2 regions of the Clostridium sp. JNZ J1-5 genome follow, and region 1 is predicted to be linked to the other one. Evidence: a T-box and tRNA genes for the amino acid it is inferred to sense, from the RefSeq annotation. Region 1 holds a T-box; the other holds one or more tRNA genes.
What was found. A T-box is a leader RNA that pairs with one kind of tRNA and senses whether it is charged. The one in region 1 lies ahead of leuS (leucine--tRNA ligase), so its partner is inferred to be a tRNA-Leu.

Region 1 (15,758 bases):
TGGGCAGCACGTTCAACTGTATCTTCTGGGTTTATAGTGGCAACATTCTTTGTCATTATATTCTTTATTTCCATTTGAAGCACCTCCTAAATTTATTTTTACCCAAAAGTTCTTAAATATTTATAAAAAATTTTTTTTAGACTTAAATATTTGTCCAAAATAATATATAATATAATAATAAGTACTATTAAATAAATGAATTGTTGTTTTTAATTCTACGGATTATTATTTAGGAGTGATTTTATAATGGCAAAAAGCGCAGTGCCAAATGCTTTTACTTTAGGAAATCTTGCTTGCGGTCTGCTATCTCTTATTATGACATTTCAAGGAGATTACAAGTCAGCTTGTATATTTATTTTATTAGCAGGTATAATGGATAGATATGATGGAAGAATAGCCAGATTTTTAGATGCATCTTCAGAACTTGGAAAAGAATTAGATTCTCTTGCAGACTTGGTTTCTTTTGGTGTTGCACCCGCAATTTTAGTTTTTAATCTATATAACCTTATGGATTTAGGAATATTAGGATATCTATTAGTACTAGTATTTCCTTTAGCTGGTGCATATAGACTAGCAAGATATAATACTACTGAGTTTGATGGTTCATTTATGGGAATACCAATAACTGTAGCAGGTATGGTTATGTCCTTATATTCTTTTATAACTATGAAAAATACTTCTAATATCTTAATGACAAGTATTCTTATGGTTATCTTATCTTATCTTATGATTAGCAAATTAAAGATTAAAAAAGTGTGACTAATTCTCGGTCACACTTTTTTTAATCTTTAAAACTTAAATCTTCTTGTATCTCTGTAACTATAGATTCCATATTAATTTTATCTTTAAGAACTTCTGATTTTAATTCACAGTAATCAACATAATTATAACTAGATTTTTCTAATATATCTATGATTTCATCTATTACATCACCTAGCTTATTGGCTCTTTTTAGAGCATCCTTTACTTGACCTTTATTAGATAGAGCTATTTTATTTAATTCATCCGCACCACCTATAAGTAGCCTGTAGGAATTTACTAGTTTACCCAGCATATCAGCTAAATTATTTACATCAGTATAATATGTTTGTATAACTTTTCTGTTTCCCAACTAATCACCTTATGAATTAATATCATAATAATTATATTAAAATAATTATAAATTCATACCAAGTAATAATATCCCATAGTTATCATAATATATATAGCTATTAAAATTGCTCCTTCAAGCCAATAGGTTTTCCCATCTTGAAACACAAAGAAAGACATTGCAATGGCAATAGCACTCATAATTATTTGATAATTACTAAAAACAAAATTCATATGTGTTCCAGAAAAATAGGAAAAAATTATAAGTAAAGGTGTAACAAAAAGAGCTATCTGGATACTTGAACCTATAGCTATTTCCAGGCTCATGTTTATCTTATTTTTAGCTGCAGACATTATAGCAGCAACATTTTCACCTATATTACCTAATATAGGAATTAGTATTATTCCTATAAATTCTTGAGATAAATTATGATAATTAACTAATTCATTTATATTTAATATAAGTTTTTCACTCATTAAAAATAATAAGGCTGAATTAATTATTATCTCTAACACTATAGCCTTTTTTCTTTTCTTATCATCAATACTTATAATCCTATCTTCTTTTCCTTCGCTTACTACAAAAAGATTACTATGAGTATAAAGTGAAAATATAAGTCCTAATATATATACACATATTAATACTACTGAAACCTTTATACTTATTGAAAACATAACACCACTACTTACTTTGCTATAGCTGTCTATAGATAACATTACTACCATAGCTGACATAGCTAGAAGAAGCATGTTAAAATTTGTCCTTGCTATTAATTTATTGAATCTCTGCTCTCTGTGGTTAACTCCACCACAAAATATAGATACTCCAAGAACTAAAAGCATATTGCTTATAATAGAACCTATTAATGCAGATTTAACCATTGGTATCATTCCTAAACTTATAGACCATACCCCCATCATTAACTCTGGAAAATTACCAATAGTTGCAGCTAAAAGTCCTCCCCTTTTTTCCCCAATATATTGGGATAATTTTGAAGTTAGATCTCCAAGTAATATTGCCAGTGGTATTATTCCTATAGAGTAAACTATAGTATTAATTAAATTAGAAGAAGTATTTATAAATAACAATAATATAGCTAATATCAAGAATATATATTTCTTTTTCATGTAACCACCTGCCCTACTCTAGTATTTAGCCTTCTTCTAGTTTATGGCTTCATTGTAAAAGTGGTTACATTTTTGATATTAGTATTTATAAAAACAACTTCCTCCTATAAATTCTCTTAGTATTGAATTATCAGGAACTAAATCTCCATCTACATCTTTAAAAAGATTTAAGAAACTTTTTAATCTTATAGATTCATAGTAAACTGGACTATCAGCAGTTATTTTTTGAAGTTCTGGCTCTGCGTATTTTTTAAGTATACAAAGCTCATATATTAAGCTGGAGTTAAACATAACATCCGCTTCTTCTTGAAAAACGAATATGTTTTTTTCCTCTCCTCTTCTTATTGACGGCCACATTTTTAATGTTTCTTCTGCACTGTAGCCTCTAGATAGATAATCTCTAACAATTCTTCTCACCATTCTAACATCCGTTGTAGCTATTCTATTGTGATTGTCCAAATTTAGCTGTGTTAAAGCACTTATATAAACCTTAAATTTATTTTCTTTTGGTATTGAGGATGTTAAAATTTCATTTAGTCCATGAATACCTTCTATTAAAATCACACCGTTATCTGGAAGTATTAATGGTTTTTCATGCCATTTTCTACTGCCTGTTAAAAAATCAAATTGAGGTACCACAACTTCCCTTCCTTCTAAAAGCTGGCTTAAATTATTATTGAATAGTTCTAAATCTAAAGCATAAATAGACTCAAAATCATATTCACCATTTTCATCTTTTGGAGTTTTTTCTCTATCTACAAAATAATCATCTAGTGAAATTGATACTGGCATCAATCCGTTAACTTTTAATTGTATAGCAAGTCTTCTTGTAAAAGTGGTTTTTCCTGAAGAAGATGGACCTGCAATCAAAATTATTTTTACACTTTTTTTACTTTCTATCATATCCGCTATATATGCAGCTTTCTTTTCATGAAGAGCTTCTGCAATCCTTATCATGTCAACTATTTCACCACTTACAACCTTATCATTTAATGAACCTACATTAGATATATTTAGAATCTTCGCCCACTGTTCAGCTTCATAAAATATCTTAGCCAACTTTTTATGTTCTATAAATTCTGGTAACTTGTAAGGATTCTCTTCAGTAGGAGTCCTTAAGATAAAGCCTTGAGAATAATATATTAAATCAAATGTCTTTAAAATACCTGTAGAATATGCCATAGAACCATAAAAATAATCATATATGCCATCTAATTCATAAAGTTTTACAGTATCAGAATTTACATGGTTAAGAATTTTCACTTTATCCTCCATGTTATATTCTTTAAATATATTTATAGCTTCGTTTTTACTAATAGATATTTTCTTAATTATTATATCTTTATCAATTATTTGCTGCATTCTCTCTTTTATTTTTGATATATCATCATTATTAAGAGGTGTTTCCTTGTATATTTCTCCAAAGAGGCCTTTACTCAAAGAATGTTCTATAGAAACTACTGCTTTAGGATACAGATCTTGCACCGCTTTTATTAAAACGAACTTAAGAGTTCTTATATAAGCATTTATTGAAACTTTTTCCGAAGGATTTATTGGTTCAAATTTCCCATCTTCCTTTACCTTATAATTAAGTTCACATAACTCTCCATTAAATTTTCCTAAAACACAATTGCTATAATTTTTTAACCTATTATCTTTTATTATTTGATATAAAGTCGTTTCTCTATCTACAAGTAATTTTTCACCATTTTCTAAAGTCACATTTAATTTATCCATAGCAATCCTCCCAGTGAACAATACTCAATTCACGTCTTAGTTATAATCTTTAACATCTCATCTATTATTATAATTTATTAAGACAAAATTAGTCATATTATCATTATATCCTATGGTTATATAAAAGTGTCTTATTCCACTTATAATTTTCTGATTTTTGATAAAACTAAGTACTTGAAAGGGGAATATATTAATGTTTATAGTGATGATCCGGACAGTTATCCTATATATCGTGGTAGTTTTAACAATGCGTTTAATGGGTAAAAGACAAATAGGAGAGCTTGAGCCTTTTGAATTAGTTATTGCCATAATGATATCGGAATTAGCATCTCTTCCTATGCAGGATCTTAGAATTCCTCTAATACATGGCATAATTCCTATAATTACCTTACTTATACTTCAATCTATAATAACTATATTAGAACTGAAAAGCGAAAAAGCTAGTGCCATTATAACAGGAATTCCAAGCATAATAATTAGAAAAGGTAAAATTGACATAAAAGAATTGCGTAATCAAAGACTAAGTTTTAACGATTTGATAGAAGAATTAAGATTAAATGGATACTATAATATCTCAGATATAGAGTATGCAATACTAGAAACTAGCGGGCAATTATCAATAATCCCTAAAAGTGCAGCTACTCCTGTAACCAGAGAAGATTTACAGATAGTATCTGACGAGGAAAAACTTCCCATAACATTAATTTTAGATGGCAAAATAAATAAGCAAAACTTAAAGCTGGCTAATAAAGATTTAAATTGGCTTAATCTTCAATTACGTGCCAATAATATAAAATCTACAGATAAGGTTTTTATAGCCATATTAGATTCAATGGGAAATTTTTATTGTCAAAGTAAAGATGAAAAATAATTGCATAGGAAGATGGAGGCTGTAATAAAATGAAAAATTTAATAGCTTCACTTGTAATATTCTTTGTCTTAATTATTTCTATGATTTTTTCTATAAATTATCTTAATAAAAGGATTGATCATTATACCAAAAAAGTTAACTATATGGAAGATGTTATCTCTAAAGAGTCTTGGGATGAAGCATATAAGGCTTCTATGGAATTTATAAAAGAATGGGATAAAGATTCAGAAACAGTTTCTGTATTTATAAACCACACACATGTTGATTCTATAAATAGTGAGCTTCTAAAATTAACACAATACATTAAATATAAGGATAAATCAGAATCCCTTGCATTAATTCATGAAATAAAATTTCTTATTGAGGAAATTTTAGATGTAGAAAAAGTAACTTTAGCAAATGTTTTTTAGTGATTTTTAAGTATAATTTTTAATAACAGGTATAATTTTTTATAGCAGTCATATTATACAGAGGTAGTATAGTAAATATGTTTATATTAAGGTATAATATAAAATGAAAAAACAATATTTCCTGTGGGCAAATATAGTCCTACATAATATATTATTTTGGAAGGTGGAATTAATATGGCGTTAGTAACTACTAAGGAAATGTTTAAAAAAGCATACGAAGGACAATATGCTATTGGTGCTTTTAATATTAATAACATGGAAATTTTACAAGGCGTAATGGAAGCTGCTAAAGCTCAGAAATCTCCTGTTATACTTCAAGTTTCTAAAGGAGCATTAAATTATGCTGGTCCTAAATACTTAAGAGCTATGGTAGAAGCTGCTGTTGAAGATACTGGAATAGATGTTGCCTTACACTTAGACCACGGTCCAGATTTAGAAACAGTTAAATTATGCATAGAAAACGGATTCACTTCTGTTATGTTTGATGGATCTCACTTTGACTATGAAGAAAATGTAGCTAAAACAAAAGAAATAGTTGATTATGCTCACGCTCATGGAGTAGTTGTAGAAGCTGAACTTGGTGTTCTTGCTGGTGTTGAAGATGATGTTAAGAGTGATGTTCACATATATACTGACCCAGATCAAGCAGTAGACTTTGTTAATAGAACAGGTTGTGATTCTCTTGCAATAGCTATAGGAACTAGCCATGGCGCTTTCAAATTTGAAGGAGAAGCTAAACTAAGATTTGATATATTAGAAGAAATTCAAAGAAAATTACCTGGTTTTCCAATAGTTCTTCACGGAGCATCCTCTGTTGATGCTGAGTTAGTTGCAACTTGCAATCAATATGGCGGACAAATACCTTCTAAGGCTAAAGGTGTACCTGCTGATATGCTTAGAAAAGCATCTTCAATGGCAGTATGTAAAATAAATATGGATACTGACTTAAGACTTGCTATGACAGCTGGAATAAGAAAAGTTTTTGGAGAAAAACCATCTGAATTTGATCCAAGAAAATACTTAGGACCTGGAAAAGATTTAATAAGAACATTAGTTGAAAATAAAATAACTCAAGTATTAGGTTCTGCTAACAAACTATAATATAAAAATAATAGGATATTAGATTCCATCTAATATCCTATTATTTTATCTGCTTCTACTTTTCCACATAACTTGATACATGTTTTATTGTCATGTTAATAGTTCCATCACCGTTTCTAATTATCTCAAATCTACTGTTATCATTATAAGCATCTTCATTTATGTATAGATCAATATCCTTGTCTACTTTAAGCCTTATTCTCTTGAATTTCTTTTCTATCCATTCCTTATCTACAGCTACTTTATCAAATCCGCTTTCTTCTGTAATATAGTTTACAAAATCTTCTTTAACAACTGTCTCATTTCCAAATAGCTCCTCTGCTACTTCTTTTACGTCTATTTCCTCTTCTTCTCTCAGCTTTTTCTTTATTGCACTTCTTACGCTCTCTTGGGCTTCTGCATTCTCCTTTAAATTTGTTCTAGTCCACTTCTCTGCAGAGTTTACAAAACTTTTTGTCATATCTCTTTCGTTATCTACAACAGTGCACCCTAAGTAATTACTTATAAAGTAGTTAGAGCCATATTCTTCACTATTGCTGTTCTTAGTCTGCTTATCTATAACCATTAAATCAAAAGAATTATCTTCTCTTATAGGCTTTATGAAAGCGCATTTTTGAACCCTTTGACCACTAGCAGGAAGTCCAGTATATTGTGGAGTTATATTTATTCCTATTTTATTATCAATAAATTCAACTGTATGAACATAATTTTTCGTATAATCCATTTTTATTATACCAAGTAGTGGACCATATTCCGTAGATATAGATATTAAAAGGAGATCACAAGATGCTATACTTCCTTTAGATCTCATCAATATAAACATTTGTCTTGCTAATTCCTTGGATATTTCAAGTAAATTATTTTCTCCATTTAAAAATTCTTGTGATAAATCCTTAACTATATTTCTTTCTTTATTGAAAACTGCATATTTTAATTCTTCATCCTTAAGACATTTTTGTACATGCTTATATATAAATCCGTAGATCTCTTCATTTAAATCTAAAGTATATTCATTCAAAATCGGGTCATCAGAATTATTATCTAAAATATGTATCACTGCTTCATTTATAGTAATATCATTTATATATTCCATAGTAATCCTCCTTAAACTTAAAACTTTCCTAAATTAAGACTTCTTTGATTATTAACTTTAATAAAAATCATTTTGAAAATTTAGGGAACTAATTAAAGCATACTTACTATTATAGCATATTTATTCTAAAGGATTTTTTGTTTAAAATAAATGTTATTCTAATTTATATTTACTAATGATAGATTTGTAAATATGTTTAATTAACATTAGATATATCAATAAATCTTGTTTAATACTTAATTAAGTTTAACATAATAAAAAATAAATTAATGCTAAAAATAAATATGGAGGTGAATGTTTTGAGGAAATATATTATGCTTTTTATTTTACCAATTACTATATTACTATCTTCCTGTAGCCCTTCTAAAACGCCTGTAAAAAACCCTCCCCCTTCTAAAGAACTAAGTAGATATACTATAAGCGATTACTATCCTTTTAGAGAAAATATAAAAATGAGCTATTTAGGTAACGGAAGTGAGTATGCCTCCCAAGATATTTATTTTGATTTTATAAAAGGTGACACAGCTCAAATCAGAATGGTTAATCCAGGTACTACAATTGGAAGAATAATTGAAAATAAAAATGGTGAGCTATCAGTTTTAAAATCTAGAGAAGAATTTTTTTATAAAGATAATTTATCTCTTTTAAATAATACTTCTTTTGATAAGGAAGTATTGATGAAAGAACCTTTAATTCTTGGAAACACTTGGCCTATACCTAATGGTGCAAGGAGGACAATAACCAATACCGCTGCAAATGTTGCTACGCCCTATGGTACTTATAAAGCTTTAGAAGTAACTACAGAAAGTGCCGATTATAAAACTAAAGACTACTATGCATTAAATATAGGATTAATAAAATCTGTATTCTTCCTTGATAATTTCGAAATATCAAGTTCTCTTGAAAAAATAGATTCAAATGCATACTTAGTTCAAAATATAAAATTATTTTACCCTGAAATACTTTCAAATGATATGAGATTAGTTTTTACTAATATCAAAACACCAATAAAAACTAACGATGAAATTAAAAATATATTTCAAAAATACTTTGCAAATCCACCAAAAGATAATTTAACTCCTCTTATAAGTAAAAACACTAAAATAAATAAATTATATTTGAACCCATCAGAAAATAAAGCCTACATAGATTTTTCTAATGAATTTATAGATGAGATGAATTTAGGAAGCTCAGTAGAATTATCTGTAATAAATAGTATTACAAGTACTTTAGGAAATTACTACAATGTAAATAAAGTCTATATTACTGTAAATGACTCTCCCTACACTTCGGGACACATAGCTTTAGATCATGGAGAATCATTTACTGTTGATTCTAAAAGCTCTGTTGAATTAAAATAATATATAATAATAAGACTATAAATTCAGCTCCTTTATGTTTATGGTCTTATTTCTATTTATCTTTTACTCCACTTATCCTTATGATATAATTTCCTATAAGCGGGAAAATAAGAGGTGAAAATCATTGAAAGAAATAGAAACTAGAATAATAGATATCGACGTAGATAACATTAGAAATAAGTTAATAGCAATTAACGCAGAAAAAGTAAAACAAGAAAATCAAATAAATAATATTTATGATTTTCCAGATAGAAGACTTCTAAATGATAGAGGCTATGCTCGAATAAGAATTGTAGAAGATCAACTTAAATGTAGTATGCGCTACTATATGACAACTAAAAAATTGTTAAGTCAAGACAAATATAAGATAATGAGTGAAAATGAGATAGAAATTGATAACCCTGTAGAAGGTGAAAATATTTTTAAATCCTTAGGACTAGATTTAGTTCAATCAATAAAAAAATATAGAGAAAGCTATAGATATAAACATACTCTTATAGAAATTGATATTAATGAAAAGAGCTTCTGTCCCTTCCCCTATATAGAAATTGAGACATACTATGAAGAAGAATTAAAAGAAGTAGTTTCTCTTCTTGGATATACCCTAGAAGACACTACTGCGAAGACCATTTACGAGATAGTAGAAAATAAGAAAGAGTTAAAGGGATTATAATGTTTGGATATGTTGCTCCCTATAAAATGGAGCTAAAAATTAAAGACTTTGAAAAATTCAAATCATATTATTGCGGATTATGCATATCTATAAAAAGAAATTTTGGAAATTTACCAAGATTTACTCTTAACTATGATATGACATTTTTAGCGATACTTCTAGATTCATTGGAAGACCATAAAGCTAGCTATATAAAAAGCAACTGCATAGCTCACCCTACTAAACAAAAGATAATAATTGTAGATAATCAATCATTAAATTATGCAGCTTTCTGCAATGTATGTCTAACTTATTACAAGTTGTTAGATGACTTTCAAGATGATAGTTCTATAAAATCTAAAATATTGTCTTCATTTTTAAATAAATACTTAAAAGCCTTAGATGATGAACAAAACAACATCATGAAATACATAGAGAAAAGACTTATGGAACTTTCCACTTTTGAAAAATACTGCTATTCTATAGACAGCCTAGATAGATTATCTCACCCTTTTGCCGATTTGACTGGTTTTATTATATCTTCTTATATAAAAGACCCTCAATATAAATTAGATCTATATTGGCTAGGTTACAATCTCGGCAAATGGATATATATTTTAGATGCATATGATGATCTAGAAAAGGATATGTGTAAAAATAAATTTAATGCCATCAATGTAACTCTAAATACTGATAAACTTGATTATAATAAATTTAAATCTACAATAGAACATAGAATTGATTTTATTCTAACAAACTGTTCCAGAGAATGTTACGAATACTTTAAAAGACTTCCCATTGTAAAAAATTATGATTTGATAGATAATATTTTACAATATGGACTGTTAGATAAAGCAAATTTAGTATTTAAAAGGAGAGATTTTAAAAATGAGAAATCCTTATGAAGTGCTTGAAATAAAAGAAGGAGCTTCTGAAGAAGAAATTAAACAAGCCTACAGAAAACTTGCAAGAAAATATCATCCTGATCAATATGGCGACAATCCTTTAAAAGAACTTGCTGAAGATAAAATGAGAGAATTAAACGAAGCATATGAACACCTTACTAAAAATTCATATCAAACTCAAGGTTATGCTAGTTCTTCAGATAATTATTACGATTCAGAAGAAGCTGATTTTAATACTATAAGAATAAATATACAACGTGGCAATTTTGCTTATGCTGAACAGCAATTAACTAATATAAAAAACAATAATGCGGAATGGAATTTTTTAATGGGAGTAATTAGTCTAAACAAGGGATGGATTGATGCAGCATATAATTATATAAATATTGCCTGCAGATTAGATCCATATAATAAAGAATATGCAAATACATTAAATACTCTTAACAATAGAAATAATTCTTTTAGACAATCATATAATAGAAGATATAGTAATGACAGTGATTTTTGCGACTTATGTTTTAAACTTTGGTGTCTTGATTCCATGTGCGAGTGCTGTGGAGGAGATTTAATTTCCTGCTGTTAAAGGAGATGGGAATATGTCTAAAACTAATAACATTACTAAAGGAGCACTATTTACTGCTTTAAGTATTTTATTTATTTATTTAAGTTCAATAATGCCTACAAATAGATTGGCATTATTAGTGCTGTCAACTTTTATAATAATAAGTTCTATTATTACAATTGGTATAAATACTAGTATACTAGTATTTATTTCTACATCTTTACTTAGCTTCTTTTTAGTTAGCTCAAAAGGAATAGCCGTTTTATACATAGTATTTTTCGGTATATATGGATTCGTAAAATACTATATTGAAAAGATTAGAATACTTTCTCTAGAAATTTTTATTAAACTTTTATTTTTCAATTCTGTAGCTGTAATATTATTTCAATTATATGAGAAACTATTTGTAGGTATAATTGATTTTTCAAAAATCAAAATTTCTATATATTTTGTTATAACATTATTACAAATAGGATTTATAGTATATGATTATGTACTTACTCTATTTGTAACATATTTTAATAACAATTTACTGCATCGTTTTTCCAAGTAAATGCTTTACCTACTTGACTTCTTTATTTAAAATGGTATAATTAATTGTTGTCACCATTATAAAATAATGCCCAATCGCCAAGCGGTAAGGCACCTGACTCTGACTCAGGGATTCGCAGGTTCGAATCCTGCTTGGGTAGCCAAGTAAAAGAACGTTATGCATTTTATGCATAACGTTCTTTTTTAATCATTAATTACTAATCGCTTAACTTGCTTATTTCCATTAGTAACTATAGACTAGAGATTAGCCATTTATTCAAATTTAGAATTTCATGTTCTTTAATAGGTCTGCAAAAACATAATTTCCTTCGTCAGTGTCACTATATTTTTCTATTTCTTCTGCAGTTTTATTGTCAGCCTCTTTAATGCTTAATGATAGTTTCTTCTTTTCTTCATTTAATTCTAAAATTTTAATTTTTACATTATCTCCTACATTTAAAACTTGAGAAGGCTTTGCTATATTTTCATCTGTAATTTGGGTTATATGAACTAATCCTTCTACTCCTGGTTCAAGTTCTACAAATGCTCCAAAATCAGCAAGTCTTACAACTTTTCCTGTTAGAATATCATTAACCTTATATTTAGCGCTTACATTATTCCAAGGATCTTTCTCTACATCTTTTAATCCTAATGAAATTCTTCCACTTTCTTTATCAAAATTTAATATATATACCTCTACTTTATCTCCTTCTTTTACAACTTCTGAAGGATGATTAACTCTTTTCCATGATAAATCTGAATTGTGGATTAGTCCATCAACTCCTCCTAGATCAACAAAAGCGCCAAACTTAGCAAGTCTGCTTACGATACCAGTTACCTTTTCTCCTTTTTTAAGATTAGACCAAACTTTTAATTTTTTCTCTTCTAACTCTTCTATTTCAACTACTTTTCTAGATAATACAACCTTTTTCTTTTCTATATTAAATTCAATTACTTTAACCAATAGCTCACTTCCAACAAATTTACCTAAGTCTTTCACAAAAGAATTAGAAATATGTGAAGCTGGTATAAATGCTCTTACCCCATTTATATAGCAAACAACACCGCCTTTTACAACTTCACTAACTTTCACTTTAAGCTTAGTCCCTTTTTCAAAGCTTTCTTGAAGCTCATTCCAAATTTTCACTTCATCTGCTTTACTCTTAGATAATACTACATTTCCTTCACTATCATTTACCTTCACTACATATACGTCAACACTATCTCCCGGTTTAAAAATTTCCTTTAAGTCAACTTCTTCTTTTGAAATTTCTTCTTTCTTTATAATACCATCTGATATGTATCCTATATTAACTAATACCTCACTATCAGATACAGAAATGACTTCTCCCTTTATAATGTCACCATTATGAATAGGTTTCATAGAGCTTTCAATTTGTTCCATCATATCCTTCATTGAAATTTCTTCTGGCATTTCCATTGTCATAAAAACCTCCCCTTACTTTATTAAATTAAATTTAGTTTACTCTTTATAGTATTTAATTATAAAATTTTAAAAATTCATTCTACTATAGTATATCAAAATATAAAGCAATGATAAATGCGGAAAAATACTTATAAAATTTGTATAAACTAATTTGCTCTAAGCCAAACTATCTAGTAATAATCAACATTTAAAACCATAGTTATCAAGTACTTATAAAAAATTTCTAAATGGATATATGTATCTACATCCATTTAAGATAATTTTCAATTAAAATAATTTAAGGAGTTGTGGTGAGTAAAATGCACAAAAATAAATCAATGTTAAAAAGAAGTCTTTACATAATTATATGCTCAATATTTATTTTCAACTTTATGCTTGCTAGTACTGCAAAAGCCTATAAAAAAATAACTGCCCATGATTTAAGAGATTATCTTTCTGTATCAACACTTATGATCATAATAGATGTAAGAAGTCCTGAAGACTACTCAAATGGTAGAATACCTACAAGCGTTAACATGCCTCTATATAATCTATCTAATGAAGTTAAATCATACAATATAGCTCATCCTACTAAAATTATAGTATATGCTAATACACAAGAAGTTTCTGATAGAGCAGCAAAAACTCTAGAAGATTTAGGATATACAGATATATCTAGTATGGGAAGCATTAACGGTTGGACCTATTCTCTCCAAAAATAGCTACTTGACAGTATTTCCTATTTAAACTATAATTAAAAATCAAAGAGTTAAATAAAATACTGCGTTGATAAGGAGTAGTAATATTAGATTCAATTTCAGAAAGCTGTCGGTTGATGAGAGACAGTATTGATATAATGTGAACTTGCCTTTGAGCTTATCTGGCAAAATCAGATACGGTGTAACCGTTATATTTATGAGTGAAGCGTAATGCTTAACAAAGAGTGGTACCGCGGAATATTATCTTTCGTCTCTTATATTTTAGAGACGAAAGTTTTTTTATTTTAACACAAAATTTATCCGATGACTACCCGCTCTAATACTCCCATCTTACTCTACGAAAGCGATTCTCACCAAATCGGGGATTTGGACTTTCTGCTTTTCTTAAAAGTAGGAGTAAAGAGCGGCTACGTCCTAAGAAAAACTATTGAGGAGGTAACTTCAAATGGGAAACTACGGAACATCTGTAGATAAAAAATGGCAGAATAAATGGGAAGAATCTGGTCTTCACAACTTTAATGAAAATGCACCTGGTGAAAAATTGTATGTACTTGAAATGTTCTCATACCCTTCTGGTGCAAAATTACATGCAGGTCACTGGTTTAACTACGGGCCTACAGATTCATGGGCAAGATTTAAAAAAATGCAGGGATATAATGTATTCCAACCTATGGGCTTTGATGCTTTTGGACTTCCTGCAGAAAACTATGCTATAAAGACAGGTATTCACCCTAAGGATTCTACAATGAAAAATATAGATAATATGAAGGAACAGTTAAGAGCTATGGGAGCTATGTTTAACTGGGATCATGAAGTTATAACTTGTCTTCCTGATTATTATAAATGGACACAATGGGTATTTTTAAAATTATATGAAAAAGGGCTTGCATACAGAAAAAATGCTCCTGTAAACTGGTGCCCTAGCTGTAATACAGTTTTAGCTAATGAACAAGTTCTTGAAGGACATTGTGAAAGATGTGATTCTGAAGTTGAGAAAAAAGAATTAACTCAATGGTTCTTGAAAATAACTGACTACGCTGAAGAATTATTAGATAAATTAGATGGATTAGACTGGCCTGAAAAAACCAAAGCAATGCAAAAACACTGGATAGGAAAATCAAAGGGTGCTGAAGTAACATTTAGCGTAGAAAACTCAGATATCAAATTTGATGTATTTACTACAAGAGTAGATACACTAAACGGAGTTACTTATGTTGTACTTGCACCTGAAAGTCCTTTTGTAGACCAAATTACAACTGAAAGTTGCAAAGCTGCTGTAGAAGATTATAAAATTCAAGCTCAAAAACAATCAGATATAGAAAGACAATCTATTACAAGAGAAAAAACAGGAGTATTTACTGGAGCTTATGCTATAAATCCTATAAACGGAAAAAGAGTTCCTATTTGGGTCGCAGATTACGTTCTTGCAACTTATGGAACTGGCTGCGTAATGGCTGTTCCTGGACATGATGAACGTGACTTTGCTTTTGCTTCAAAATATGACCTTCCAATAATTAGAGTTATCCAAGGTGGAGATTCTCTTCCATACACTGAGTATGGTGCTCTAGTTAACAGCGGAGAATTTGACGGTCTAGTTGGAGAAGAAGCAAAAGAAGCTATTGTTAAAAAACTAGAAGAGAAGAAGGTTGGAAGTTGGAAAGTTAATTATAGACTTCGTGATTGGCTTGTTTCAAGACAAAGATATTGGGGTGCTCCTATTCCAGTAGTTTACTGTGAAAAATGCGGAACTGTAGCTGTACCTGAAGAGCAATTACCAGTTGAACTTCCTTATGATATTGAATTTACTCCAGATGGAAAATCTCCACTTTCAAAGAATGCTAAATTCTTAAATACAACTTGTCCTAAATGTGGAGGTCATGCGGTTCGTGAATCTGACACATTAGATACTTTTGTATGTTCTTCTTGGTATTATTTAAGATATGTAGATAATAAAAATGATAAAATAGCATTTGATACAGATAAAGTTAATGCTATGCTTCCAGTTGACAAATATGTAGGTGGACCAGAACATGCATGTATGCATCTTCTTTATGCAAGATTCATAAATAAAGCTCTTAGAGATATGGGATATTTGAATTTTGACGAGCCATTTACTTCTCTTACTCACCAAGGATTAATATTAGGACCAGATGGGCTTAAAATGAGTAAATCA
Region 2 (15,758 bases), 570 kb from region 1:
CACTGTCAGTTACAAACTTATTTATAGCAACTACTACAGGAACTCCATACTTTTTCATGTTTTCTATTTGCTTTTCAAGATTTCCTATTCCTTTAGCAAGCTTATCAACATCTGGGTTTGTTAATTGATCTTTTGCTGCTCCTCCATGATGCTTTAATGCTCTTATAGTAGCAACTACAACTATGCAGTCAGGATTTAAACCACCATATCTACATTTTATATCCAAAAACTTTTCTGCCCCTAAGTCTCCTCCAAATCCAGCTTCTGTAATCGCATAATCTCCAAGCTTTAGAGCCATTTTGGTAGCTAATATACTATTACACCCATGAGCTATATTTGCAAAAGGTCCTCCATGTATTATAGCTGGAGTATTTTCTAAGGTCTGAACTAGATTAGGTTTAATAGCATCTTTCATCAATAATGCCATAGCCCCTTCTACTCCTAAATCCTTACAATATACTGGGCCTCCATCAAGATTATATCCAACAAGTATATTTCCCATTCTTTCTTTAAGGTCCATTAAGTCATTCGCTAAACATAAAATGGCCATAATTTCTGATGCAACAGTAATCATAAAATTATCTTCTCTTAAAAATCCATTGATTTTTCCACCCATTCCAACTACTATATGACGTAATGCTCTATCATTCATATCCATAACTCTTTTGAATACTATTCTTCTCGAATCAATTTTAAGGATATTTCCTTGATGTATATGGTTATCTATAGCTGCTGATAATAAATTGTTTGCTGCTGTTATAGCATGCATATCTCCAGTAAAATGTAAGTTTATATCTTCCATAGGAACAACCTGAGCGTATCCTCCTCCTGCTGCCCCACCTTTTACTCCAAATACAGGTCCAAGAGATGGCTCTCTTAATGCTATTACAGCATTTTTATTGAGTTTGCACAATGCCTGCCCTAATCCAACTGTAACTGTAGACTTTCCTTCTCCTGCTGGCGTAGGGTTAATTGCTGTTACTAATATTAGTTTCCCATCTTTTTTATCTGCTCTACTTTTAAGTACATCTAAAGATATTTTACATTTATACTTTCCGTAAAGTTCTATATCATCTTCACTAAGCCCCAACTTATCAGCAATCTCAACTATTTTCTTCATTTCAGCATTTTGTGCAATTTCAATATCACTTTTCATTTAATAACACCCCTTTATAAAAATTAACAGGAATATACCTCCTTACGGAAAATATCTTCCTGTCATCATTACTACTTTTGAATTTTGCTTATAAAATCACTTTCATTTATTATGTATCTCCAGTGAGTAGCTTCTCCTATTTTAGCAACTTCATCGAAAGCTTCTATTTCGAAAAGTAACTTTTTTCCTTCAACTTTTTTAAGAACAGATTCACATCTAACCTTCATTCCTATAGGAGTTGCTTTCATATGTTTTACGTTTATTTCGATTCCAACTGTAGAGTATCCTTCTGGTAAATCACCTTTAATACTTGATTGTGCTGTGTTTTCCATTAATCCAACCATAGCTGGTGTAGCATATACATCTGCTAATCCAGATCCTATTTTTTTAGCTGAGTTTTCTTCAGCTACAACAATTTCCATAAAACCTTTAGTTCCTTCTTGTACATTAAATTCCATGTAATCACCTCTTCAAATTATTAATATTTAGTTTTACGCTATATTTGACATAAAACATCACAATTACTATAATTCTACCCTAATACAATTAATTATAATTAAAAAAATATAAAAAGTATAGAGTTTTATCATAACTCTATACTTTTTTATATTATATCTCTTCTTTTTTACTTAAATCCACTTCTTCTGTTACTTCTTCAGATTCATCAATTTCTAAAGGTTTCCCCTCTACTATAGCCTTAAATTCATCAGCTCCAATTTTCTCTTTTTCTAGTAGTGATTTAGCTACAGCGTGAAGTTTATCTATATTATCAGTTAATATCTTTTCTGCTTTTTTATAAGCTTCGTCTACTAATGCTTTTACTTCTTGATCTATTTCAAAAGCAACTTCTTCACTATAGTTTTTAGCCTTAGCAATATCTCTTCCTAAGAAAACTTCATCATGACCGCTTCCAAAAGTTATAGTTCCTAACTTTTCACTCATACCGTATTCCATAATCATTTTTCTAGCAATTGTAGAAACTCTTTGTATGTCATTAGAAGCACCTGTGCTTATATCTCCTAAAATCAATTGCTCTGCTACTCTTCCACCTAAAAGACCTACCATTTCATCTTTTAATTTTGATTTAGAAGTATAAGATGCATCTTTTTCTGGAAGGTGCATTGTATATCCTCCAGCCATACCTCTTGGAATTATACTAATTTCATGTACAGGATCTGCATTAGGTGAAAACTTCATTACTATAGCGTGACCTGCTTCATGGTACGCTGTAAGTCTTCTATCTTCTTCATCGATAACTCTGCTCTTCTTCTCTGGCCCTGCTATAACTCTTGTTACAGCTTCTTCAAGTTCTTCCATACCAATTTGCTTTTTATTATTTCTAACAGCAAGAAGTGCCGCTTCGTTCATTAAGTTTTCAAGATCAGCTCCTACAAATCCTGGAGTTCTCTTAGCTAAAACCTTAAGATTAACTTCATCAGAAAGAGGTTTGTTTTTAACATGAACTTTTAATATTTCCTCTCTTCCCTTTACATCCGGAGAACCAACTAATATCTGTCTATCAAATCTGCCTGGTCTTAAAAGAGCTCTATCTAATATGTCTGGTCTATTTGTTGCAGCAACTAAAATTATTCCTTCATTAACTCCAAAACCATCCATCTCAACTAGTAACTGATTTAAAGTTTGCTCTCTTTCATCATGTCCGCCACCTAAACCAGCGCCTCTTTGTCTTCCTACTGCATCTATTTCATCTATAAATATTATACATGGAGCATTCTTCTTAGCCTGTTCAAATAGGTCTCTTACTCTAGACGCACCAACACCAACAAACATTTCAACAAAGTCTGAACCTGAAATACTAAAGAATGGAACTCCTGCTTCTCCTGCAACTGCTTTTGCAAGTAATGTTTTACCTGTTCCTGGAGGTCCAACAAGTAGTATTCCTTTAGGAATTCTAGCACCCATTTCTAAATATCTTCTAGGATTCTTTAGGAAATCTACTATTTCCTCTAACTCTCCTTTTTCTTCATCTGCACCAGCTACTTCTTTGAAAGTAACCTTTTGTTTATCGGGGTTTGCTAGCTTTGCTTTGCTCTTTCCAAAGTTCATAACTCCCCTACTGCCGCCACCACCTTGTGATTGCTGCATAAACATAAACCAAAAACCAACCAACATAAGTATCAGAACTATAGTAGGCAACCAATTTACCCATACAGGTATAGAAGTTGGAGGCTCAAATCTAACATCTACTGATGGATTAGGATTTTTAACAAATAAGTCTTCAATCAATAATCCTTCTGGAACTACAGCCTCAAATTGAGTTTTATTCTTGTCTTTAAGTTCTCCTATAACAGTTCTTCTATCTTGTTTTACTTGTATTCTAGATATATTGTTTTCTACCCAGTATTTCTTAAATTGATCATATGATATAACTCCAGCATTTCTATTTGTTTCTACTAAAGCTAATGCTGCTAGTATTACGACAATTAATACTATTATCCAAGCTGTTGCACTTGAAACTTTTTTCACATCAAAGCCCCCCATCTTTCTAGTAGTTTTATAATTGATTCTATCATATCAATTTTTCCTTTACAATAATAGTAATTATTTATTTTTTGTAAACACTCTCTTTTAGTATTCCTACATAAGGTAGGTTTCTATACTTTTCTGCATAATCTAATCCATAACCTACTAAAAAATAATTAGGTACGTCAAATCCTAAGTATTTTACATCTATTTCTACTTCTCTTCTTTCAGGTTTGTTTAAAAGACAAGCTATCTCAACACTATTTGGATTTTTTGATCTTAAATATTTTCTAAGATACTTTAAAGTAGTACCAGAATCTATTATATCTTCTATTATAAGTACATCCTTATTTTCAATTTCAAAATCTAAGTCTTTAAGTATTCTAACTACTCCTGTAGTTTCTGTAGAATTGCCATAGCTAGAAACTGCCATAAAATCCATGTTACAAGGTATATCTATTCTTTTCATCAAATCTGCCATAAAAGGAACTGAGCCTTTAAGTACACCAATTAAAATAAGATCTTTCCCCTTATAATCTTCACTAATTTTCTTTCCCATTTCCACTATTTTCTCTTTTATTTGTTCTTCACTTAATAATACTTTTTCAATATCATTTTTCATTATATTATTCCTCTCTTTCGATTTTAATTTGCAATATATTTTTAGTGTTTTTATCCACTTTAAACTTATCACTTATTCTGTAGCCAACAATCCACGCAATCTCTTCTCCAAACAAGATAAGAGGTATATCATCTCTTTTATCCTTTGGAATTTTTAAATCAATAAATAGATCTTTCAACTTCTTACTTCCACTCATTCCAAAAGGAACAAACTTATCACCATTTTTTCTATATCTTAACTTTATCTCTCCATTTATTTTATCATAATCAAAGAATTTAACTAGATTATCTTTACTGTTAAAATCAGACTTTTCTTTAACATTTATTATACTTATATGTACAATTAGTCTATTATCAATTAAATTATTATCATTATTAATTTTTAATATGTATTCGGATTTGCTTTTATCTTTAACGTCCTTCTCATTGGAAACATACAATTCAATATCACCATAGTTGTTTAAAGCTGCAAGGCTTCTAGGCAGCATTATTTCTTTTCCAGTAGCACCTTTCTGTATATTGATAATATCATAAATATGATTTTTGTCTAAATTATATAAGCTTCCTTTAACAGCTTTTAACGCTTCTCTTATAATTCTAGTTAGTATAGCCTCATGCTGAGAAAAAGCTTCACTATTAATTATAACCTTATTTTTGTCTCTTTTACAGTATTCTCTGTAGGTTTGCAGAGCTATTTCATTTATATATTCATTATCAACTTTTATTGTTTGAGATAGTCTATTTAGCGCTTCAATTATATCAGGATTAAAGTTATTTTCAATATAAGGTATTAATTCTAGTCTAACTTTATTTCTTGCATAAATATTTTCTAGATTTGTTTTATCTATTCTTGGCTGCAACTTATTTTCTTCACAATAACGTTCTATTTCTTTTCTAGTAATATTAATTATAGGTCTTACAAAAATATTATCTCTAACTGCTCTTATACCGATAATTCCTTCCATACCTGTACCTCTCATAATTCTCATAAGCACAGTTTCTGCTTGATCATTAGCATTATGAGCAATAGCAATTTTTTGACCCTTAACATTTTCTAAAAGCTCTGAAAAAAAGTTATACCTTACGTCACGGCCTGCCATCTCACAGGATATACCTCGCTCTTTTGATATTCTATGTACATCTTCTCTCTTAATAAAACATTTAATATCTCTAACCTTACAAAATTCCTTTACATACTCCTCATCTTTATCTGCTTCTTCTCCTCTTAAACAATGATTTACATGGGCTACTACAAGAGTAATACCTAGAGATTCTCTTAATGAATAGAGCACATGTAAAAGGCATATAGAATCTGGGCCTCCAGAAACTGCCACAATTACTTTATCTCCTGCTTTAAACATATCATTTGTTTTTATTGTATTTAGCACTTTATCTATCAAGTTAAACACTCCCACATATTTCTATATTCATTCATTATAACATAAATATAAGCTATATTTCCAAAGATGTTGATATTAATCTACCTATATCAACAAACTTTTAAACATAGCTTATATGTCCTAAAAGCAGCTTAAACTAAATGCTATAAATAACATTTAGTTTAAAATCAATATAGGCTAAAAATTTAATGTAATTCATCAATAAAGGTTATATACCTTGGAAACTATAGCTGTCATGTCATCCTTTGTCTTCCCTCCACTTAATTCTTTAGCCTTTTCAATTATTCCATCTACTAATTCCTTAGGATTACTAATCTTAGTTTCCTTAAGATAACTTACAATCCAGTCTGTCTTTCCAGCGTTATTACTATTATAATCTAATACTCCATCACTTAGCATTATTATTATATCTCCATTTTTTAATTTTTTATTTATTACATCAACGTCAACTTTATCCAAAACTCCTATTGGCAAACTCTTAGAGTTTATTACTTCAACCTTATTGCCTGACTTTATAAAACTAGCTACTGCACCTACTTTCATGAAGCTTATTTCACCAGTATATAAGTCTAAACTACTTAAATCAAGAGTGGAAAACTTTTCATCTTCAGAAAATTTTAATGACATTATAGAGTTAACTGTGCTTATAGCTGTTGACTTGCTTAGTCCAGCATTAGTAAACTTTTCTATTAATTCTACTGCAGCTTTACTTTCTTTGCTAGCCCTAGGTCCAGATCCCATACCATCACTTATTATACACATGTAACTTCCATCATTAACTTTGCCAAAGCTGTAGCTATCCCCATTATATTTTTCTCCGTTTTTGCACTGTCTCCCTACATATGAAGCTACATAGAACTTAGGAGTTTCCTCAAAGGTCACAGTACAAATGCTTGTATTAGGATTAATTACACAGCCTTCATCACTTATACACATATTTTTTTCAACAGCTTCATTTATTAATGGAAGTATTGTTTTAACGCAAAGTTGTGATCCACCACAAGAATCAAGTGATAACTTAACTACTAACCTTTCATTTTTATCTTGAAAACAAAATATGTCTTCGTATTTTAAGTTCTTTTTTTCTAATATTTTTCTAATTTTCTTTTCCGCACCACTGCTTAACTTTATATCGGCATTGAATTCTTCCATAACCTCCTTTAAAGAATTTGCCATATTATCTATTTGTCCAGCTAAGGTCTCTCTTCCTTCACTTAGTCTTTTTCTCCACATTTCATTAATTATATAATTATTTACTATTTCCTCAGTATTCTTTAAAAGCAAAGTTCTCTTTATGCATTTTCTTTCTATCTCATGAGGCATTTTGTTCTTTTTCCCCTCTTCATAACTTTGTATCAATTCTCCAAAAGCTGTATAGGTGTAATATGCTTCTCTTTTCCAACACATTGAGTTCATATTACAGCCACTGCATACTCTATCCGCCAAATTTTCAATAAGAGCAGCACTTTTATTTTTCATTACTAACTTATCATTGTCTGCAAGGTCACTAAGGGTTCCGGATATATTGTATAGCACGTGAGAAAAACTTCCTAACCTTTTTAACAACATGTCTTTAATCTTATCCACGTAATCTCTATTTAAGTATTCTTGTTTTCTCTCCCAGTCCAGTTCTAAATTTAACTTGTCATATATCTTATTAGGAATTATAAAAAATACCACTACAGCAATAATTATTTCTATTAACTTGAATTCTATACTTATATTTGAATATAGCTTTAATATTAAAAAAGTAATGAAATAAGAAAAACCACTTAGTAGCTTTCCACTATCTTTAAAAATCCCTGCAATTAATCCACATAAGCCATATACACTTATAAATATAAGTATATTACTCGATGATATACCAATTATAGTACCAATTGCTATACCACTTGCGGCACCTACAGTACTCCCATTTATGTAACTCAATATTAGTATAAACATTAGAGCAAATATATTTCTTAACGAAACTCCATTTATACTTATTCCCCAAGTTCCTGATAAAATTAGTGATATTAATATAGATACACTTATTATCTCTTCACTTGTAAATAAATGCTTTGTTTTAAATTCATTTAGGCATAATATAGAACGCTCTAGAATAAAATATAATGGTAAAATACATATCATTTGAAGAAAAGCAGTTAAAAAAGCAACTTTAAATGTTAAACTTCTTATAAGGAACTCACACATTAGCAACTCAAAAAAAACTACACTAAACATAATGGACATAACAAACTTCTTTGAACTTTTATTTAATAGATAACTTAGAGCAGTTACAGTACTTATAGCAATTAAATATTCAGGTAGATTACTAACTTTATTATATAAAGATATGTATCCTATAAAGCATCCTCCCGACGCAGGGATTATGTACTCATCTTTATGAAAAGACATTACTATCAAAAATGCTATGCCAAAAGGCGCGGTAGTATTATCCATATTCAATAGCAGCACCCTGCTAATTAATATAGATATCACAAAATAAGTTAGATTTCTAAATATCCATATATACTCTATCCGCCCTTTATCATTTTTATCTATTTTAGATTTTTTAGCTCTTTCATAAGGAAATATTTCTGCCCCATATTGCATTTATAACACCTCCGATTCAGTAATAACTAAATAAAATTATATCAGAGGTCTATGGAAATAAATGTCATTTAGTAAGACAAGCTTTGCTTTTTCGTAAGACATATATCCTAGAATTTGTTCAAAATTTTACTGACACCGATTTTTTTCTACTTCATTATCTCAAACTACTCATTTTAATTTGTATCGAAAATAAAAAAATAAAAAATCCATGAAGTATAACTTCATGGATTTTATTTGGTAGCGGAAATAGGACTTGAACCTACGACACTTCGGGTATGAACCGAATGCTCTAGCCAGCTGAGCTATTCCGCCATATAGTCAAAAAATAAATGGTTGCGGGGACAGGACTTGAACCTGCGACCTTCGGGTTATGAGCCCGACGAGCTACCAACTGCTCCACCCCGCGATATTGGTGCCGGAGACCGGACTTGAACCGGTACGGAGTGTTAGCCCCGCAGGATTTTAAGTCCTGTGCGTCTGCCGATTTCGCCACTCCGGCGTACAATCCATTTTTCAATGAATTGTATAAATATTAATTTTTAATGGTAGCGGAAATAGGACTTGAACCTACGACACTTCGGGTATGAACCGAATGCTCTAGCCAGCTGAGCTATTCCGCCATAATTTAAATGGTTGCGGGGGCAGGACTTGAACCTACGACCTTCGGGTTATGAGCCCGACGAGCTACCAACTGCTCCACCCCGCGATATGGTGCCGGAGACCGGACTTGAACCGGTACGGAGTGTTAGCTCCGCAGGATTTTAAGTCCTGTGCGTCTGCCGATTTCGCCACTCCGGCGCATTTAATAATTAAATACTTTGCTATATTTGCTTGTTGCCGCATCTCTCAGCGACATAGACTATTATATATTAATGCTGTAGGATTGTCAACTAATTTTTTAAAATTTATTTCAAACTTCAATTTGCTTATGTATACCCTTGATATACTTGAATTTGTTTAGTTACCAAAAATAAAAAGGACTATAAATAGCCCTTTATTTAATATTCTTAATCATCCTTTTTTAGAATATTTATTTCCTTTTACATTTTGATGCTTCTTCAAATCTTGGAATCTTTCTTCACTATCCTTTAGGAACTTAGAAATTGCATCTTCAAAATTAGTAGTAGATGCTTTAGCCTTTTCCTTTGTCCAATCGATTTCAGCAGGTTTTGATGATTTTTTATTTACCATAGCTTGCTTTATAGATAAACTTAATCTTCCATTATCATCTACAGATATAACTTTTACTTTTACTTTATCCTGCTCTTTTAAATGCTCTCTTATGTCTTTAACGTATGAGTCTGCTACTTCGGATATGTGTACTAGCCCTGTTTTCCCCTCCACTTCTATAAATGCTCCAAACTTAGTTATGTTGACTACTGTACCTTCTAAGATACTCCCTAACTTTAAGGCCATGTTAATAAAATTCCTCCTTGATATGTTTATATTAAATTATAAATAAGCAATATTTAATTCTTTTTCTCTACTACTACGCTTTCACCTTGTTTTATAAAGCCTAGCCTTTCACGAGCCAATTTTTCCACATACCTACTGGTCTCAGACATATTTTTTTCATCTATCAATTGCCTGTTCTCTTTTGTTACTTTCTGAAGCTCAGATTTATATTCACCTAATTGAGCCTTTTTACTTTTTATAGTTATTTGTTGACTCACTAATATGTAGCAAACATATAATAGTATAAAAGTAATAGCTATACCTTTAACCTTAGATTTCTTTTTCATATATCTTTACCTCTAAAACTTTTATTTTAGCTTATATTTATATTTTAGTTTCGTTTTAGATTTTATTCAAGGAGTTTTTACTTATTTTTATCTATAATCTTATAAAGTATCAGTTGAAATGGATATAAAAATATATTTCTGGTTACTCTTAGAAATGATGTTATAAATTTTATACTTCTATACTGAGCCTTTAAAAAGTGTTTACTTAGCAGCTTTAGGTAAATATATAATCCTAAAGCAATATATAAATACAAATATACTCCTACATAAACATAAGTACTATAAATTAAAAAAATAAAAACTGATAATCCTGCAAAAATCCAAAATAGTATATCTTCAATGAATGTCAATACTCTATCCGGATTTTCAAATCCTCTAATAAGCCTATATATATCAAATAGTATCCCCGTAATTATCCCTGCTAATATACTATGCAAAATTAAGTTAAATTGATTCTCTAATGATATTATCATAAAATATTTACCTAAATAGCTTAGCTATGATACTTTCTTTATCTTTTTTACTTTCCATAGTTGTATATATACAGGAATTGATACGTCCTACAATCACAACGTCACCGTTTTGTACGTCTAACTTTTGCATTTTTAAGTCTTGTCCTTTTATTGTCAAAGTGCCTAAGGTAGTATCGAGGACTATTGTTTTATCATCGAAACATATAACTTCAACTACTCCAGATAGAACTAACTTATTTCTATTTTCAAGAGTCAGGTTGCTTTTTTTGTTTTCGTTACCTTCTCTTTTTAATTCCATGAACACCCCTCCCTTTTTGTAACTATATATATGCTACCACGATAGCTAATATGCTACTTTAGGCGAAGTGTGATTTAAAAAGCAATGTATTATTCTTCTTTCTGAGCCTCTTCTGATTCATCAAAAATTATTTCATACATAAGTTTAGCATCCGATTTTGTAACATGATGAGATATATTAACAATTTTTGCTTTTAATGATCCTTTAGCAAATTTAACTTCTATTATATCATTTTCATTGACTTCTGTGCTTGGCTTTGCCACTTTCCCATTTATTACAACTCTACCGCTTTCACATGCTTCCTTAGCAATAGTTCTTCTTTTTATTATTCTTGATACTTTAAGATATTTATCTAGTCTCATAGCTACCTCCTTATTGATAAAAATAAAAAACCTAGATTCACACCCAGGTTTTTTATTTAAATTATTACTTATTTACAGTATCTTTGAATTCTTTACCAGCTTTGAATACTGGAACAGTTGATGCTGGTATAGTTATTTCTTCTTTAGTTCTTGGGTTTCTTCCTTTTCTTTCTGCTCTTTCACGTGTTTCAAAAGTTCCAAATCCAACTAATTGAACCTTTTCACCTTTGCTTAGAGCTTCTTCAACACTTTCTATAAATGCTTTTAAAGCTAGCTCTGCATCCTTTTTAGTTAATTGGCTTTTTTCTGCCATACTTGTAATTAATTCTGCTTTATTCACTTTTGTTACCTCCTTAATTTAATCAATAAATAGTATAGAATTTAATTCTTCATTAAAATTAAAAATCCTCTTTTTTATGTGAACTTTTAATTAAAACTAACTTATTGTTGTTTTGACATCTCCCAAAATTTATTCATCTCTTCTAGAGACATATCGGTAAGTTTCTTACCTAACTTTATACTATTTTGTTCTATGTAGCTAAATCTGTTTATAAATTTATCTATAGTATAATTTAATGCAACTTCGGGGTCAATGTCAAGCAATCTTGATACATTTATTGTACTAAATATTAAATCTCCTACCTCTTCTAGTATTTTTTCCTTGTTTTGGGATTTATATACCTGTTTTACTTCATTACATTCTTCAATTATTTTATCTAGAGCTGGTTTCGCATCATTCCAATCGAATCCAACTTTAGCAGCTTTTTTTTGTATTTTTTCAGCTCTCATTAGTGATGGTAAACTTCTAGCTACATGTTTTAATTCATCAGTATAAGTTTCTAATGCTTTTTCTTTTCTCTTTATTTCATCCCAATTTACTAGAACTTCATCAGAACTACCAACTTTGACTTTTCCAAAAACATGAGGATGTCTTTCTATAAGTTTAGTACATATTCCTTTAATTATATCTGAAATATCAAAATAACCTTCTTCTTTTCCTATCTGAGCATGGAAAACAACCTGAAGTAATACATCTCCTAACTCTTCTATTATCTTATCTTCATCTTGTTCATCTATTGCTTCTATAACCTCATAACATTCTTCAATCAGATACTTTTTTAAGGATTCATGGCTTTGTTCTCTATCCCAAGGGCATCCATCATCTCCACGTAAAACCTCCATTATGTCAAGTAAATCGTGAAAGTCCTTTGCAGCTTCTAAAGCTTTAGGAATATATATGGATGTTAAATGATCAATGTCTTCCTGTCTGTCTAATTCATATAGATGTATTTTTCTGATACTTTCTAACTCTTTAACTCCAGCTGCCCTTATAAAGTATATTTCCATATCATCATTAAAATATTCCAATAACCTTAATTTTACTTCGGAAGCTATAAACTTATTATATACTTGAGTTACAATAGTGCCTAGCCTTTTATCTAAAATTTGATTATTAATGTCAAAAGCATCTATAATCTTTACACCGTTTATTGGATCTATTCTCAGACTTTCCATCATAGCATCAACAAAACTTATAGCAGGAAATATATCTATATCAATGTTTTCTTTTTCACATAAATTAATTAAAATATTTACAGACTTTTCTGCTATAAGAGGATGCCCAGGTACTGCGTAGACCAAATCTCCCAGTTCTTTATGCTTATTAACTAAATCTTTAGCTATTGCTTCATAAACATCATCAAAATTATTTAAAGTTTCATAACTATTATCATATGTTTTAAACTTAACTCCGGCTTCTCTTAAGTATTCTACGTTAGGATGAATTTCTGTTCTAAAGAAAACATTATCACTATCTTTTAATAAATTAAAAGTTCCCATAGTAATTGCTTCTTTACTTCCAGGTCCTAATCCTACAATCCTAATCATATCTATTCTCCTTTTGCAATTCTAAATTATCTTCTACTTCTTCTTCTCGCTAACTCATTATAATCCACTACTTTAAACATTAAAACTAGTATTATATATACTATTATACCTACAAGTATAGCAATTAAACAAGAAATGGAATTACTCATTGTATAATTATAGACCTTTACGTATATAAAAACAACTGTTACTATCATTATAATCGAAGCATACGCTGGTTTTATTAACCCTTGATACAAATCAAATTTAACACTTAAAGTTCTCTTTAGCAGTGCCATATTTAAAACCACAGCAGTTACATAAGCTGCAAATGTACCGATAATTGCTCCATAAACATTTATGCTTGGTATTGGAACTAATATATTCGTTACTATCATTTTAACTATACATCCTATTAACAAATTAATTATAGGCATCTTCTTTGATGTAGTTGCCTGTAAAATTACCGTGGTTGCTTGAGCTAGTATTATGAATGGAATAGACAATGATGAATACTTTAATATTAATGCTCCTTCTGCCTGACCTCTAAAAATTAGATTTAGTACTGGTGAGGCTAAAAAGTAAAGTCCACAAAGAGATGGTAATGCTATAATCATAGATATTTTTATAGCAGAAGTTATGTTTCTATGTAGCCTTACTTTATCCTTGAGTATGTAAGCTTCTGAAATAATAGGAACTACCGAGGCACACAATGCTGCTGAAAGCGTAAGTGGGACATTTACTATAACTGCTGCTTTTCCTGTTAGCTGTCCATACAATATAGCTGCTTGTCTAGAATCAAAACCTGCTTGTAATAATTTCTGAGGAACCATAACAGAGTCTATAACATTCATTATGGTTCCCACAGCCGCCCCAAGGGAAATTGGTATTGCAATTCTAAGTAACTTTTCCATTACATCAGAATTAAAGTTAACTTTTCTTATTGCAAATTCTTTTCTTACTTTTCTGTACTTACTATATAAGTACAGACCACCTAATATACCTCCTGCTGCTGCACCTAGAGTAGCTCCTCCTGCTGCATACTCTATTCCTTTAGGAATAAGCATTATGACTAAGCCAATACCTATAATTACCCTAGCTATCTGCTCTAATATCTGTGATATAGCTGTTGGAGTCATATTCTGAAGTCCTTGAAAGAAACCTCTGTACACACTCATAATAGCTATAAAAAAAGGTGCCACTGATAAAGCTATCAATGAATAATAGGCTTTTTCATCCCATCTAAAAATCGTTATTAGTTGATGAGAAAACATAAGCATTGCTAAGCTTGTACCAGCTCCTAAGAGAATCATTAGTAACAATGCTTCCTTTAAAACTTGAAATATTCCTACTTCGTCCCCTTGTGCATTTTTTTCAGATATCATCTTGGACATTGCTAGCGGAACCCCTGATGCTATAGCAATAAATAGCATATAAAGGGGATATGCTATTTGATAATAGCCTAATCCTTCATCTCCTACAAGTATTGTCAATGGGATTCTAAAAAGCATCCCTATTGATCTTGAAAATATACCTGCAGCCCCTAGAATAAAGGTACCTTTTATTAATGATTGTTTTTTCAAAATAATACCTCCAAATTGCATACTCAATATAAATATTTATATTTATTTTTTAGAGATATTATTACTGAAAAAACAAAGGCAGCTAAGCTGCCATTGTTTATTCCATTTGTTTTCCTAGGAATGAAGCAGCTGTATCTGCTAGTTTCATCTCCACTTCGCCAAATTTAGCATTATCCTCTTTTGAAGCTATAATTACAGCACCGATGGCATCTCCTTCAGCAATTATAGGAGATATTACTTCAGCAAAATATTTGCCTTCTATATCTTCATCTTCTATTAAAGGAACCATCTTATTTGCTCCGTCTCCTAAAATAACACTTTTTCTCTCTTCCATTATTCTTTCAACTTCTGTACTTACTTTTTTGTCCATATATTCTTTTTTAGAAGTTCCACTTACAGATATCATATTATCTTTATCACAAATAAGTACTATATTGCCAGTAGTTAATTGTAATGCCTCAGCATATTCTTTTGCAAAGTTGCTTAATTCTTCTATAGGTGAATACTTTTTAAGAATCACTCCGCCATCTCTATCCGTAAAAATTTCTAATGGATCTCCTTCTCTAATTCTCAAAGTTCTTCTTATTTCTTTTGGTATTACTACTCTTCCTAAATCGTCTATACGTCTAACAATGCCTGTGGCTTTCATCTAGTTTTTTACCTCCTTATTTAAGTTGTTTATTTATTAGAAATATATTTTTCAGTAATATTATCCGTACTAATATGAAATTTTATACACAAATGTATAGGTTTAATTTTAATACTAAAAAAAGATGATACGCTATGTATCATCTTTTTTTTGAAAATTAAACTATTTTATCTTCATATATTTTTATTTTTGCATTTGCTTTTACTTCCTCTATCTTTTTGTTCCATACATCATTCTTTTTACTGCTCTCTAGTGTTGACTTTACTTGCTGTTTAACTTCTGCAAAAGATTTAACAGGTTTGTTTTCCCTTTTAATACATTTTATTATATGATATCCGAATTGACTTTTAACAACTCCTGATATTTCTCCATCCTTAAGTTGCATTGCTGCATCCATGAAATCTTCGTCAAAACCTGAGTTTAATGTAGGAACTACTCCAAGGTCTCCCCCTTTATCTTTAGTTCCATCAGTACCATATTTCTTTGCAAGCTCTGCAAAGTCAGCACCTTTATCAAGCTCTGCTTTAAT

Region 2: it has a tRNA-Leu gene. The T-box ahead of leuS (leucine--tRNA ligase) is inferred to sense a tRNA for this amino acid. The anticodon was not compared.

The regions. Positions count from the first base shown of each region.
Region 1 is NZ_CM132773.1:1,191,675-1,207,432, forward strand. Features, by position in the region: gene ACWW38_RS05690 (CBS domain-containing protein) at 1-74, opposite strand, end outside; gene pssA (CDP-diacylglycerol--serine O-phosphatidyltransferase) at 247-759, shown strand; gene ACWW38_RS05700 (hypothetical protein) at 782-1,111, opposite strand; gene cax (calcium/proton exchanger) at 1,165-2,217, opposite strand; gene ACWW38_RS05710 (nucleoside kinase) at 2,296-3,954, opposite strand; gene ACWW38_RS05715 (YetF domain-containing protein) at 4,148-4,825, shown strand; gene ACWW38_RS05720 (DUF4363 family protein) at 4,855-5,235, shown strand; gene fba (class II fructose-1,6-bisphosphate aldolase) at 5,410-6,336, shown strand; gene ACWW38_RS05730 (nucleoid-associated protein) at 6,392-7,429, opposite strand; gene ACWW38_RS05735 (GerMN domain-containing protein) at 7,729-8,790, shown strand; gene ACWW38_RS05740 (class IV adenylate cyclase) at 8,915-9,463, shown strand; gene ACWW38_RS05745 (DUF5685 family protein) at 9,463-10,347, shown strand; gene ACWW38_RS05750 (J domain-containing protein) at 10,331-10,930, shown strand; gene ACWW38_RS05755 (hypothetical protein) at 10,944-11,462, shown strand; tRNA gene ACWW38_RS05760 (tRNA-Gln) at 11,530-11,604, shown strand; gene rpsA (30S ribosomal protein S1) at 11,724-12,875, opposite strand; gene ACWW38_RS05770 (rhodanese-like domain-containing protein) at 13,187-13,588, shown strand; T-box leader at 13,644-13,843, shown strand; gene leuS (leucine--tRNA ligase) at 14,031-15,758, shown strand, end outside.
Region 2 is NZ_CM132773.1:1,758,854-1,774,611, forward strand. Features, by position in the region: gene ACWW38_RS08475 (formate--tetrahydrofolate ligase) at 1-1,156, opposite strand, end outside; gene ACWW38_RS08480 (thioesterase family protein) at 1,228-1,614, opposite strand; gene ftsH (ATP-dependent zinc metalloprotease FtsH) at 1,766-3,643, opposite strand; gene hpt (hypoxanthine phosphoribosyltransferase) at 3,723-4,262, opposite strand; gene tilS (tRNA lysidine(34) synthetase TilS) at 4,267-5,661, opposite strand; gene spoIIE (stage II sporulation protein E) at 5,860-8,256, opposite strand; tRNA gene ACWW38_RS08505 (tRNA-Met) at 8,492-8,568, opposite strand; tRNA gene ACWW38_RS08510 (tRNA-Met) at 8,587-8,662, opposite strand; tRNA gene ACWW38_RS08515 (tRNA-Leu) at 8,667-8,755, opposite strand; tRNA gene ACWW38_RS08520 (tRNA-Met) at 8,800-8,876, opposite strand; tRNA gene ACWW38_RS08525 (tRNA-Met) at 8,887-8,962, opposite strand; tRNA gene ACWW38_RS08530 (tRNA-Leu) at 8,966-9,054, opposite strand; gene ACWW38_RS08535 (S1 domain-containing RNA-binding protein) at 9,268-9,672, opposite strand; gene ACWW38_RS08540 (FtsB family cell division protein) at 9,726-9,998, opposite strand; gene yabQ (spore cortex biosynthesis protein YabQ) at 10,076-10,471, opposite strand; gene yabP (sporulation protein YabP) at 10,479-10,769, opposite strand; gene ACWW38_RS08555 (RNA-binding S4 domain-containing protein) at 10,859-11,131, opposite strand; gene ACWW38_RS08560 (HU family DNA-binding protein) at 11,196-11,471, opposite strand; gene yabN (bifunctional methyltransferase/pyrophosphohydrolase YabN) at 11,573-13,018, opposite strand; gene ACWW38_RS08570 (putative polysaccharide biosynthesis protein) at 13,045-14,580, opposite strand; gene spoVT (stage V sporulation protein T) at 14,678-15,229, opposite strand; gene ACWW38_RS08580 (peptidylprolyl isomerase) at 15,387-15,758, opposite strand, start outside.